DNA from 3 places in the Variovorax sp. LjRoot290 genome. Region 3 is predicted to be linked to each of the others. Evidence: riboswitches for the same ligand, from Rfam matches in the RefSeq annotation. Region 3 holds a riboswitch; each other region holds the start of a gene.
What was found. A riboswitch is a leader RNA that binds a small molecule or an ion and turns the genes downstream of it on or off. The one in region 3 is predicted to bind glycine.
Positions count from the first base shown of each region.

Region 1: it holds a riboswitch for glycine, as region 3 does, so the genes downstream of both, gcvT (glycine cleavage system aminomethyltransferase GcvT) here and ACSQ9A_RS31340 (FAD-dependent oxidoreductase) in region 3, are expected to answer to the same signal.
Region 2: it holds a riboswitch for glycine, as region 3 does, so the genes downstream of both, ACSQ9A_RS03205 (D-amino acid dehydrogenase) here and ACSQ9A_RS31340 (FAD-dependent oxidoreductase) in region 3, are expected to answer to the same signal.

Region 1 covers NZ_CAXURW020000001.1:2,154,090-2,158,470, forward strand. The annotation lists gene gcvP (aminomethyl-transferring glycine dehydrogenase) at 1-1,661, opposite strand, end outside; gene gcvH (glycine cleavage system protein GcvH) at 1,675-2,049, opposite strand; gene gcvT (glycine cleavage system aminomethyltransferase GcvT) at 2,074-3,270, opposite strand; glycine riboswitch at 3,282-3,399, opposite strand; glycine riboswitch at 3,412-3,514, opposite strand; gene ACSQ9A_RS10935 (hypothetical protein) at 3,544-4,381, opposite strand, start outside.
Region 2 covers NZ_CAXURW020000001.1:609,174-613,554, reverse strand. The annotation lists gene ACSQ9A_RS03210 (FAD-dependent oxidoreductase) at 1-1,143, shown strand, start outside; glycine riboswitch at 1,171-1,261, shown strand; glycine riboswitch at 1,277-1,382, shown strand; gene ACSQ9A_RS03205 (D-amino acid dehydrogenase) at 1,468-2,736, shown strand; gene ACSQ9A_RS03200 (LysR family transcriptional regulator) at 2,746-3,630, opposite strand; gene ACSQ9A_RS03195 (tripartite tricarboxylate transporter substrate binding protein) at 3,741-4,381, shown strand, end outside.
Region 3 covers NZ_CAXURW020000002.1:504,081-508,461, reverse strand. The annotation lists gene ACSQ9A_RS31345 (RidA family protein) at 294-764, opposite strand; gene ACSQ9A_RS31340 (FAD-dependent oxidoreductase) at 791-961, opposite strand; glycine riboswitch at 1,045-1,150, opposite strand; glycine riboswitch at 1,166-1,256, opposite strand; partial or broken gene ACSQ9A_RS31335 (transposase domain-containing protein) at 1,369-1,525, shown strand; gene ACSQ9A_RS31330 (GlxA family transcriptional regulator) at 1,693-2,922, shown strand; partial or broken gene ACSQ9A_RS31325 (transposase) at 2,899-3,096, opposite strand; gene ACSQ9A_RS31320 (RidA family protein) at 3,307-3,648, opposite strand; gene ACSQ9A_RS31315 (alpha/beta fold hydrolase) at 3,766-4,381, opposite strand, start outside.

The sequences.
Region 1 (4,381 bases), on a different contig from region 3:
AGCTGCGCATAGCCCTGCAATTGCTCGGCCGGCGCGAAGGGATGGATGTTGGCGAACTCGGGCCAGGTGATCGGGATCATCTCGCTGGTCGCGTTGAGCTTCATGGTGCAGCTGCCGAGCGGGATCATGCTGCGGTCGAGCGCCAGGTCCTTGTCGGAGAGGCTGCGGATGTAACGCAGCATCGCGGTCTCGCTCTTGTGGGTGTTGAACACCGGGTGCGTGAGGAAGGCGCTGGTGCGGCGCAGGTCCTCGGGGATGCGCGGCGCGATGCTGCCGGCCAGCTCGTCGAAGCGCGGCATCGGCGTGCCGGCAGGCACGAACAGGGCCCACAGCGTCTCGATGTCGGCGCGGGTGGTGGTCTCGTCGAGCGAAATGCCCAGGTGGTTCTGCAGACGCTGGCGCAGATTGATGCTTGCCGCCTGCGCGCGCTCCTGGATTTTCGGCGTGTCCTCGCCGGTCTTGACGGTGAGCGAGTCGAAGGAGGTCTCATTGGCCAGCTCGCGGCCCATCTGTTCGAGGCCCTGCGCCAGCACCGCGGTGAGCGCAGCCACGCGCTGCGCGATGCGCGTCAGGCCTTCGGGCCCGTGGTAGACCGCGTACATGCTCGCGACCACCGCCGGCAGCACCTGCGCCGTGCAGATGTTGGAAGTGGCCTTCTCGCGCCGGATGTGCTGCTCGCGCGTCTGCAGCGCGAGCCGGTAGGCCGGCTGGCCTTGCGTGTCCACGCTCACGCCCACCAGGCGGCCGGGCAGCGAGCGCTTGAACTCGTCGCGGCAGGCCAGATAGGCCGCGTGCGGGCCGCCGTTGCACATCGGCATGCCGAAGCGCTGCGTGGTGCCGCACACGATGTCGGCATCCCATTCGCCGGGCGGCGCCAGCAGCGTGAGCGCCAGCAGGTCGGCCGCCACGCAGAAGGCGGCGTCGCACGCATGGGCGTGGCCGGCGAGCGGGCGCAGGTCGTGCACGTGGCCGGTGGTCGAGGGGTACTGCGCGAGTGCGCCGAAGAAATCGCCGCTGGCCATCAGGTGCGGCAGGGTCTCCGACACGGTGCTGACCTTGACCTCGATGCCGAGCGGCGCCGCGCGCGTTCTGATGACCTCGATGGTCTGCGGATGGCAGTCGCCCGAGACCAGGAACACGTTGCTCTTGCTCTTGGCGCTGCGCTTGGCGAGCGTCATCGCCTCGGCCGCCGCCGTGGCCTCGTCGAGCATCGAGGCATTGGCGATGGCCATGCCGGTGAGGTCGCACACCATGGTCTGGAAGTTGACCAGTGCCTCCATGCGGCCCTGCGAAATCTCGGCCTGGTAGGGCGTGTAGGCGGTGTACCAGGCCGGGTTCTCGAGCACGTTGCGCAGGATCACGCCGGGCGTGTGGGTGCCGTAGTAGCCCTGGCCGATGAAGTTCTTCGCCACCTTGTTCTTCGCCGCAATGGCCTTCAGCTCGGCCAGCGCGTCGGCCTCCGTCACCGAGGCGGGCAGGCGCATCGGCTTCGTGCGGCGGATGGCCGGCGGCACGATGCCGTCGATCAGCTCGGCGCGGGTGGTCGAGCCGACGGCGGCGAGCATGCGCGCTTCGTCATCGGCCTCGATGCCGATATGGCGGGCGATGAATTCCTCGGCGTTCTCGAGTTCGCTGAGGGAGGGCAGGGAAGACTTCGGCATTGGCGTGTTCGGTTCAGTTTTCGTCGGCGAACTTTTGATAGGTGGTGGCGTCGAGCAGTGCATCGAGCTGCGAGGCGTCGCTGATCTTCATCTTGAAGAACCAGCCGCCCGCTTCGGGCGCGCTGTTGGCCAGCGAAGGGTCGGCGCGCAGCGCCTCGTTGACTTCGGTGATCTCGCCCGTGATGGGCATGAACACGTCGGCCGCCGCCTTGACCGACTCGACCACGCCGGCGACATCGCCCTGGCTGTAGCTCTTGCCGACTTCCGGCAGGTCGACGAAGACCACGTCGCCCAGCGCATCCTGCGCATGAACGGTGATGCCGACGGTGGCGACGCCGTCGCCGACCGCCTGGACCCACTCGTGGTCCCTGGTGTACTTGATGCTCATGAAAGGCTCCTTGAAGAAAAGAATTCAACCGCGGTAGTAGTGCTGCGGCACGAAAGGCATGGTGCTCACCTCCATCGGCACCGGCTTGCCGCGCACGATGGCCTGGATGCGGGTGCCGGGCTCGGCATAGGCGAGCGCGACGTAGGCCATCGCGACCGGCCGGTCGACCGTGGGGCCGAGCAGGCCGCTGGTCACCTGGCCGATGGGCGCGCCCTCGAAGGATTCGAGCAGCGTGCCATCGCGCACCGGCACGCGCTCCAGCGCCACCAGGCCGACGCGCTTGCGCTTGAGCGTGTGGTGGTCCAGGTGGCCTGCGACGCCATTGGCCGCCGTGAGTTGCGCCAGCACCTTGGCCGCGCCCGGAAAGCCGCCTTCGCGCGCACCGCCGGTGCGCCGCACCTTCTGGATCGCCCAATTGAGCGAGGCTTCGACCGGCGTGGTGGTCTCGTCGATGTCGTTGCCGTAGAGGCACAGGCCCGCTTCGAGCCGCAGCGAATTGCGCGCACCCAGGCCGACGGGCTTGACCTCGGGCTGGGCGAGCAGCAGCCGTGCGAGCGCTTCGGCATCCTTGGCGGCCACCGAGATCTCGAAACCGTCCTCGCCCGTGTAGCCGCTGCGCGTGGCAAAGGCCGCGATGCCGCCGATCTGCACCGCGCCGCCGGTCATGAAGACGAAGCGCTCGATGCCGGGCGCGAGCCGGGCCAGCGCGGTCACGGCCTGCGGGCCCTGCAGCGCCAGCAGGGCGTGGTCGGGCATCGGCAGCACCTGGCAGCGCGCGCCGATCCTGGCCTGGATGTGCGCGATGTCGGCCACCTTGCAGGCGCCATTGACGATCACGAACAGCGAGTCGTGGCCTTCGTTGAAGAACATCAGGTCGTCGAGGATGCCGCCTTCGTCGTTCAAGAGCAGGCCGTAGCGCTGCTTGCCCGGCGCCAGGCCGATCACGTCGACCGGCATCAGGCTCTCGAACGCGGCGGCGGCATCGGGGCCAGCCAGGCGCAGCTGGCCCATGTGGGAGATGTCGAACAGGCCGGCGGCCTCGCGCGTGTGCTTGTGCTCGGCCATCAGGCCGGCGGGGTACTGCACCGGCATCACATAGCCCGCGAAGGGCACCATGCGGGCGCCGAGCTCCAGGTGCAGGTCGTAGAGCGGGGTCTTTTGCAGATCGTCGGATGCGGAGGCCAAGGCACTCTCCAAAGGGGCAGTCCAGATCCATGACATTCTTGCCATGGGCCACCCCTGCTGTCCGCTTTACCTGAGAGATTCGCCCCACGATCGGGGTTTGCTCCTTCGGTGGACGGCACTGCGAACAAAAAACGCGATGCGCCGCCTCTCTCCAGCAAGGAAACGCCCGGAAAATGGGGCGCTTCGTCAGTCCTTTTGCCTGAGCGTTCGGGCCCGTTTTTCGAGGGGACCTGCGCCTTCGGCGGCCCCGCGCTGCGAGGCTCTCTCCTGACCCGTCCGAGTGTAAGGGATGAGCCCGGTCCTGGCCGCTCAGGAGCGCTCCAGGCGCAGCCGCCTGAGCAGAAACTTCTCCCACAGCTTGTCGGCGACGAGCTGCAGGGAGCTGCGAATGTGCGCTCTGGCATTGCGCGCGTCGTAGGGCGAGCGGATGTCGGCGCCCAGCTGCCGGGCGCGCACGCTGAGCATGCTCTCCGAGAGAACGCAGCGCGCCTTCATGCGCAGGTCGTCGAAGTTCTCCGGCGAGAGCGCACTGGCCTTGTGCCATTCGTGGGACCACTTGAATCTGCGCTGCCTGGACGGATCGCTCTCGTCCTTGATCAGCCAGGCTGACACGAAATCGACATAGGCCTCGTCGACGCTGTCGCGAAACAGACGGTGCTCGGGTTCGAAGCGGTCGTAGACCAGCGAATCCAGGAATTCGTTGCCCGGCGAAAGCGCACCGAGCTGGCGGCGCAGGTTGCCGTTCATCGCGAAGCAGTAGGTCGAAACCCATTCGAGCAGGGGACCGAGCGGCGTCATCGTCGAGCGCGGAAAATCGTTGATCTCGCCGAAGAGCCACGGGCCCGGGTGCAGCCCCAGCCTCTTGATTTCACCGCCGAAGCCGGCCACCCTGCGTTCGCTCCATCCGTGGTTTCGCGCGACGGTGTCGTTCGAAAAGATCCACACGTCGGGCTCGCCGCTGCGGGCAAGAATGGCTGCGACTCCTTGGTCCCACCCAGTGAATTCGCGGTTGGAGTTGTCGCCTGCGATGACGAAGCCGTCCTCGCATTCCGCATTGCGCAATGCTTCGCCTCCGGTGGACCTGGCGTTGTCGACGATCGCGAGAACGACACGATCGCTCTCGCCGGCCAACTGCCTTCGCAGCTTG
Region 2 (4,381 bases), on a different contig from region 3:
GCCGCCAAGGCGCGCGGGCGCGTCGACACGGTCGTCACGGCCGCGGCCGACCAGCTTCTTCGGCAATCCGCCGCTCGCCGTGCCGCCCGCGCGAAATGGGTGGGGCTGTACGTGCGCCTGCGGCGACGCTTCGCGAAGCTGCTCGATCGCGCCATCGGCGAGGCGCCGAAATCCAAGCCGATCGAACACCTCGTCCGCCTGGGCGCCTACAGCCGCGACATCGTGCGTTCGTTGCGCGACGAAGCCGGCGTGCCCCCGGGCCAGCGCAACCCGGGCCTGCTGAGCATCTACACCGATGCCGACGCCTTCAACGCCCGGCTGGCGCGCGCCTCTCATTGGAAAGAGCTGGGATGCGAGGAGCGCCTGGTCTCGGCCGAAGAGGCGCTGCGCATCGAGCCGGCCCTGCAGGCCCTGCGCGGCGAGCTCGCCGGCGCAGCCTATTCGCTCGACGATCCGGCGGCGCGCGACCCGGCCCAGTTCGCGGCCAGCATGGTGTTCCTGTGCCGCGCGGCCGGCGTGCGCTTCCTGACCCAGCACACGGTGATCTCCCTGGAGGAGCGCGCAGGCCGCATCGACCATGTCGAGCTGCTCGATGCCGACGGCCAGCCCGTCGTCCTGCGCGGCCAGGCCTATGTGCTGGCGCTCGGCATCTCCAGCGCGATGCACGCCGAAAAGCTGAAGATCGCCATGCCTTTTCGCTTCCTGCGCGAATACATCGTCACGATCCCTCTCAAGGACGCGACCCGCGCACCGCGCGTCGCGCTGCGCGACCGGCAGGGCAAGCTGGGCATCCGGCGCATCGAAACGCCGGGCAGCGACTGCCTGCGGGTCTCCGCCACGGTACGCGCCAGCTTCGACGAAGAGAGCGAGCCCGATTCGGACCGCGTCGACGCCATCCTGCGCCGCATCGAAACGCTGCTGCCCGGCGCGGCCGACACGGCGCATGCCTCCCTCGAGACGGTCGTGCATGCCGTCAGCCGGGACGGGCTGCCGATGATCGGCAAGACCCGCCTGTTCAACCTGTTCCTCAATGTCGCGCCGGGCGCGCGCGGCTGGATCAACGCCTGCGGCGCCGGCAAGTCGATTGCCCGGATCGTGAGCGGCCTCAGGCCCGAGCTCGAGTTCGCCTTCAGAAATCCGTAGCCGCGCGCGTCCTCGCCGCCTTACAATTGCTGCACTGCAGGAGAGCGGGCCGCGGGAAGCGGCTCCACCGAAGGCGCAAACTCCCATAAACGCTCAGGTCGGCTCACGCGATGAGCCTGTACTGCATCAACTGTCAAAGCCGTCTGGAGAGCCATCACGCCATGTGATGCACCGAAGGAGCAAACCTGCTGCGGGCGCAGCGGGTGAATCTCTCAGGTACCGAGGACAGGGGGAGCGGCAACTTGGACGCATGGTCCGGTTGCTTTCTTTTTCGAGCTTCCGTTTCCGTTGCGTTCAAGCGCTGCAACCTCAAAGGTTCTCGAAATGCGCGTGATCGTTCTCGGCGCCGGCCTGCTCGGCGTGACCTCGGCTTACTACCTCCAGCAACTCGGCCACGAAGTGACCGTGATCGACCGGCAGGCCACACCGGCTGCCGAAACCAGCTTCGCCAACGGCGGCCAGATCTCGGTCAGCCATGCCGAACCCTGGGCCAACCCGAGCGCGCCGCTCAAGGTGCTGCAATGGCTCGGCAAGGAAGATGCACCGCTCCTCTTTCGCATCCGCGCCGACATGCGCCAGTGGCTCTGGGGCCTGCAGTTCCTGCGCGAATGCACGCCGGCGCGCACGCGCCACAACATCGAGCAGATCGTGCGCCTGGGCACCTACAGCCGCGACACGCTGCAGCAGCTGCGCCGCGACACCGGTCTCAGCTACGACCAGCGCACCCAGGGCATCCTGCACTTCTATACGACCCAGAAGGAATTCGACGGCGCACTGAAGCCGGCCGAGCAGATGCGCGCACTGGGCTGCGAGCGCCAGGTGATCTCGGCCGACGAGGCGGTGAAGATCGAGCCCGCGCTAGCCCACATCCGGCCCCAGTTGGCCGGCGCCACCTACACGGCCGAAGACGAATCTGGCGATGCCAACCGCTTCGCGCGCGAACTGGTCGCACTGGCCTCTGCGGCCGGCGTGAACTTCCTCATGAGCCACACCGTGACCGCGCTGCGCGAAGCAGGCGGCAGCATCGACCACGTGGAAGCGACAGACAACGAAGGCCGCTTCCAGCGCATCCGCGGCGACGCCTTCGTGCTGGCGATGGGCTCGCTGAGCCCGCTCTACGCGACGCCGCTGGGCATCCGGCTGCCGATCTACCCGGCCAAGGGCTACTCGGTCACGCTGCCGGTGAAGGATGCCTCGAAGGCGCACCAGGTCTCTTTGACCGACGACGAGTACAAGCTGGTGTTCTCGCGCTACACCTCGGCCACCGGCGACCGCCTGCGCATCGCCGGCACGGCCGAACTCAACGGCTACGACCGTGACCTGAACCGCGTGCGCTGCGAGGCCATCGTGCGGCGCGTCGAAGAGCTGTTCCCTGGCGCCGGCGACAGCACGCAAGCCCAGTTCTGGACCGGACTGCGGCCGGCGACGCCCAGCAACGTGCCGCTGATCGGCAAAACGAAGCTGCCGAACCTGTTCCTCAACACCGGCCACGGCACGCTGGGCTGGACCCACGCCTGCGGCTCGGGCAAATCGATCGCGCGCATCGTGAGCGGCCTCAAGCCCGAGGTCGACTTCGCTTTCGCCACCTCCTAGGTCCCAGTCTCAGTCGCGCAGCAACTCCTGCATCAGCTCGCGCAGGATCGGCAGCGCCGGCGCCTCGGTGCGCCGGCGCAAGGTCACGAGGCCGAAACGCGCGACGCCATTAAGCTCGGGTTTCATCTTCAGCTCGACCAGGTCTGGCGCCGCCGCGCGAATGGCCAGCAGCACGGCGTCGCTCCGGCGCACCACCTCCACCAGGCTCGGGACTTCCTCGCACTGCAGCGTCACGCAGAGTGCCGGGTGCGCCTCGGGTCCATAGGCCTCGACCAAGGTGCGCGCCACCTCGTCGCTCAGCGGCGTGGAGGCTACGGGATAGCGCTGAACCGCCTCGAAGCTCACCCCGCTGCGAAGCCGCGCGAGCGGATGGCCGCGGCGGCACATGAAGACGCCACGCATTTCGTGCAGTGCGCTCAGCTCCAGGTCGGCCGCGGGCTTCAGCGAACGCGCATCGACCACCAGCGCATCGAGCGTGCGCGCGCGCAACGCCTGCGCCAGCAAATCGGTGCCGCCGCGCGACACGACCACGCGCATCTTCGGATGGCGGGTCGCCATGCGCATCAGAAAAGGCGTCATCAGCATCGCGCCGGGACCCGAGCCCATGCCGATGCGGATCACGCCGCCCTGCCCCTCGCGCATTAGCCGGCCGCTGTCGCGCAACTCGTCGGCCTCGAACACCAGCTGGCGCGCGCGGTTCAGCACTTCGCGCCCGAAAGCGGTGAGTTCGTTGCGGCGTCCGACCCGGTCGAACAGCGGCATACCCAGTTCGTCCTCGAGCGCGCGGATGCTGCGGCTCAACGCCGGCTGGGTCAGGTGCTGGGCCTGTGCGGCCTTGCTGAAGGAGCCGCTCTTTGCGAGCGAGATCAGATGCCTTAGTTGAACCAGCGTCATCGTGGGTGCCCGGCAAAGTAGTGCATCGAAGTCATGCTAATGCAGACAACAATGCATTGGACGTTCGGATTGATGACTCCTACGATTCGCTCGCATCCACCGGAGCCCCGATGAAACCGTTGTCCCGACCTTCGCGCACCCTACTTCTTGCCGGCCTCATGCTCGCCGCAAGCACGGCCTTCGCGCAGACCTATCCAACGAAGCCCGTCAGCCTGATGGTTCCCTACCCGGCCGGGGGGCCCTCCGACGCGGCCGCGCGCATCTTCACCGTGCCGCTGGGCAAGGAACTGGGCCAGCAGGTCGTGGTGGAGAACCTCGGTGGCGTCAGCGGCGCGATGGCTGCGCAGAAGGTGCTGGCGGCGCCCGCCGACGGCTACTACATCTTCCAGGGCTCGCCGAACGAGGTGATCCTCTCGCCGCTGGCCAATGCGGCCGTCAAGCTCAAGGCCGAGGACTTCCGCCTCGTGCATCCGGTGACCGACGCCGTGATGGTCTTCGTCGCGCGCAAGGACCTGCCGGCCAACACCGTCGACGAGCTGATCGCGCTGGCGCGCAAGTCCGGCGACGCGCCGCTGAGCTACGGCAGCGTGGGCGTCGGATCGCTCTATCACCTGATCCTCGAGAGCGTGCAGCAGCAGGCCGGCATCAAGCTCATGCATGCGCCGTACAAGGGCAACGCACCGCTCCTGCAGGACATCGGCGGCGGCCAGGTGGACTTCGCGGTGCTGGTCTACAGCGCGGCCATGGGCGC
Region 3 (4,381 bases):
TTGGTCCGCGTCGCGTCGTGTATTGCGCCCGCGCTGAAACGCAGTCTAGCCAATAGAGCCCGGCCGAACTCGTAGAGTGCCCAAGCTCAGCAGGACGACGTCTTCAGCGAGCTCGCGCGCACCAACAGGTGGTCGTGCCCGACCTCACCGAACTCGTTGATGACCACCACCGTGTCCGCCACGCCGGCATCGGCCAGCAAATGGCGTAGCAGCGTGGGTGCCGCTGCCGAGGAAGCCGGTCAGCGCATTTATCGGCACACAGCCGTCAGCCCAGGCCGCGGCGTGGTTCATCGTCAGGCCAACTCGAAGATGGCATCGACCTGGACAGCGACGTTGCGCGGTAGCGAATTGCAGCCGACTGCGGCGCGCGCATGCCGACCCGCTTCGCCGAACACCTCGACCATCAGGTCGGAGGCGCCGTTGATCACCTTCGGATGGTCGCCGAACTCGGGGGTGGAATTAACGAAGCCGCCGAGGCGCACGCAGCCCGCGACGCCATCGAGGCTGCCGCCCAGGGCCGTGCGCAGCTGGGCAAGGATGTTGATCGCGCACAGTCGCGCCGCCTTCTGGGCGTTCTCGATCGAGACGTCCTGGCCGACCTTGCCCACGTACTGGTCCTTGCCGCCGGCGGTCGGCACCTGGCCCGCGATGTAGATCAGCGAGCCGCTCTTTCGGGCCGGCACATAGTTGGCGACGGGGGCGACCGCCTTCGGCAATTCGATGCCGAGTTGGGTCAGGCGTACGTCGGGTCCTTGCGTTGTCATTCTCTGGTGTCCTTGGAAGTAAGTGGTCAATTGCCGAAATAGAGGTCGTCGAGTGGTGCGGAGAGCAGATCGTCGGCATTCGGCTCGGCAGCCAGTGTGGCCTGCCGGTCGATCACGGTCACTTCGTGGCCGAGTTGCTGGAGGTAGTAAGCCGAGGTCACGCCGAGCATGCCGGCGCCGAGAACGATCACGCGCATTTCGTGAACCTATGAGGTTGCAGCGCTTGAACGCGGAGAAACGGAAGCTCGAAAAGAAAGCAACCGGACCATGCGTCCAAGTTGCCGCTCCCCCTGTCCTCGGTACCTGAGAGATTCACCCGCTGCGCCCGCAGCGAGTTTGCTCCTTCGGTGCATCACATGACGTGATGGCTCTCCAGACGGCTTTGACAGCTGATGCAGTACAGGCTCATCACGTGAGCCGACCTGAGCGTTTATGGGAGTTTGCGCCTTCGGTGGAGCCGCTTCGCGCGGCCCGCTCTCCTGCTATATCGAAGTCTATTCGGATCGTTGCTGGAAGTCGATAGTGCCGCAAGGGGTCGGGAGCCAACCAGCCTCTCGTTGTTCGAGCGCCAAGCCTGGAACGTGAGGCAGGGGAGTTGAAAAAATCAGAACTGGCCGGCCAGCGCGCGGCCGTCGTGATGAGCCTGGTGCAGGCGGCAAGCTCTGCGGCCCCGATCCGCACGCGTACCTAAAGACGTCCTGCAGCGCCTGCCCACGCACATGGCCAGCCGCATCGACAATCTCCTGCCGCACCGCTGGCAATCGATGAAGCGCCCTCCCGGCGAGACCGCCGTGAGCGGCCAATTGCCGCGTGCCGCCGGTCGCAGTCGTCAAGGATCGGACGGCCATCCGCTTACCTTCTATGCGACAAGTGCCATGAGCATCCGATTGCGCGCGGACATACTGCAACTGCTACGATTGCCGACCTTATGGCAGGAGAGTCCACGATGATGCCGGTTTCTGGTGTGAAGGCCGAATCCGCCAAGCTGGCGCGGCGGCGAGTGAAGGTCGGCTTCATCCTCCTTCCAGGCTTCACGATGTTTTCGTACTCTGCCCTGGTTTATATCTTGAAGCATTGCACCGACCCGGCAGCCGCGGTCGGAGTCGACTTTGAATATGTCGTTCTAGGACAAAAGCCAGCGCAAACGACCTGCGGGGTCCAAGTACCTCCGACAGCGCCCCTGCACGCTGCTCGCGATTGCAACTACGTTTTCGTGATAGGCGGGAAGACAGCTGCTCCTGTCGAGGACCGCAGATCGATTCTGGAAGCACTCACAAGCGCCGATATGAAGGGCGCAACTCTTGCGGGAATAGGTTCCGGACTATTTGTGCTAATCGAAGCCGGATTTTTCGATAGATTGCCCTGCGCAACAGATTGGTATCGCGGCGCCGACCGAGATACCCGTTTTGCGGAGGTGCAGCAAATCTCAGGCCTTAACTTGGTCGTGAGCGGCAGGCGAGTTAGCTGTGCGGGAGGGCTAGCGGCACTGGAACTCGGATCATGGCTTTTAGAACGTCATTATTCCGCTATCGGCGCCGAGATTCCCGCGCCGCAAGAGCTTTCGGCCTCCCCCACCGAAACTGAGCAGAATTCTGGAACAAGAGAAAATCCACTCGATGCGAGAGTACTTCGGGCGCTCAAGATCATCGAAAGAAATCTTGGACAGCAGCCATTGAAGGTTGAATCTCTTGCGTCAACCTTGGGGGTTTCTAAGCGGCAGATAGAACGGCTTTTCCAGCAGGAAATGAAGCAGCCGGTCCAGCAATATTGCCGTCAGTTTCGACTTGCTTATGGATATTGGCTTCTTTTAAATAGCCCCAAGTCAATAACGGAAATCGCGACAATCACCGGTTTCTCCGATAGCTCTCACTTCAATCGATGTTTCCGGGCTCAATTTGCAACGACCCCATCACAAGCACGACAATCAAAGGTAAGCGTGGATGACGTTATATCGCCGCAATGGGCTTCTCTCTACGAAAGCATTGTAAAGAGTGATCAGGATTTAGACTTATCGCGATCGAGGAAGTCAGTTTACACAAATCTGGCTCACTCAGTAGTTGGTTCTTCAAGCAGGATCAATCACGATGGCGGCTTGACCGAGCCAGAAATGCACTTAGCGACAGCCCGAAAACTGTTCAAACAACCGAGCCACCTCTAACAACTCCTCGGCAAGCAGCTTGTTGAGTTTGGCGTTCTCGTCCTCGAGCTGCTTCAGGCGCTTCGCTTCGGAAGCGTCCATGCCGCCGTGACGGTCCTTCCAGCTATACAGCGTCATTTCCGAGTCGCCGTGCTCGCGGCCGAGATCGACGGGCTTCGCACCCGCCGCCTGCTCGAAACTTCAATGATCTGCACATCCGGTAAGCCTGGCTCGCTTCATCAATCCGTCATTCCAAGTTGACGGACTTCCCTGCCACTACGCTGGTACGGTTGGGAGGGGGCAGGTGACCGATCTCTCCCGTACCCTTAAACGATACTCCTCGAATCCCGATTGCCGGCCTATCAGAGCGATAGGCCGGCTTTCCGGTTCCCTATATCGGAGCGATCAGATCGCCGCCGTGACGATGAACTCCACCTTGAATTTCGGTGTGGTGAGCTTGGCTTCGCTGGTGGCGCGGGCCGGCGGGTTGACTGGATCGATCCAGGCTTCCCAGACGGCGTTCATTTCGCCGAAAGTGGCGATATCCGAGAGATAGATGATCGTCTGCAGGATCTTCGACTTGTCACTGCCGGCGGCAGCGAGCAGGCGGTCAACGTCGGCAAGTGCGCTCTTGCACTGGTCAGTGACGCTCTCGCCTTCGCCGACCCGGCCGGCGAGATAGACGATGTTACCGTGGACGACGGCGTTGCTCATGCGGGCGCCCGGTTCGATGCGCTGAATGCTCATGGAGTTCTCCTGGAAAAATTGAGCTGTGGGAAAAGGCCCCGCGCGAAAAGCGGGGCCGGGAAAATCTTTAGCCGCAAAGATGCTGGCTCTTTGAAGCACACGTGCGACTAGGTAGATTTAGGTAGGTCGCCCTTCGCCGCGCATGATGGACTGGGCGAATGAGACAAGTACAGCCGCGGCCTCCGAAACCTTCTCCGGGAGAAGTGCGTGGCCAGAACCATGAATGATTTCCATCGTCGTCAGGTGGCCTACACGATCTCGCAAGTAATCTTCTTCAGGTACGGGTGCAATCTTGTCAAATTCAGGCGCAACATAAAGCACCGGCAAATTTTTGCCTACTTCGGTCCAACTACTGTCGGCCGTTGCATTCGTCGCCGCGAGCTGGAATTTAGAGACCTCTGTATGCCACCCGCTCAACCAAACGGAAGCATCGTGCCCCGGAGCGAAGAAGTCACGCTCCAAATAAAATAGGCGGTCTGCATCCGGCTTGGAATTGTCAGATACGACATTCACGGAAATCAAGAGCTCGGGCGATATTGTGCTGCCAATAATCGCCGCGAGAAGTGCGACAGATTTTGTCATCGAAGGCCAATGATGGGCGAGAACCCGCGCGACCCAGTTGCCGAACGCGTGGCCCACCACACACAATGCTTCAGGCTTCTCCGGCGCACAATCGGCTTCGATCGCAGCAACGACATCGGCGGCAAGATCGATCAATGTGATGCCTTCGGTC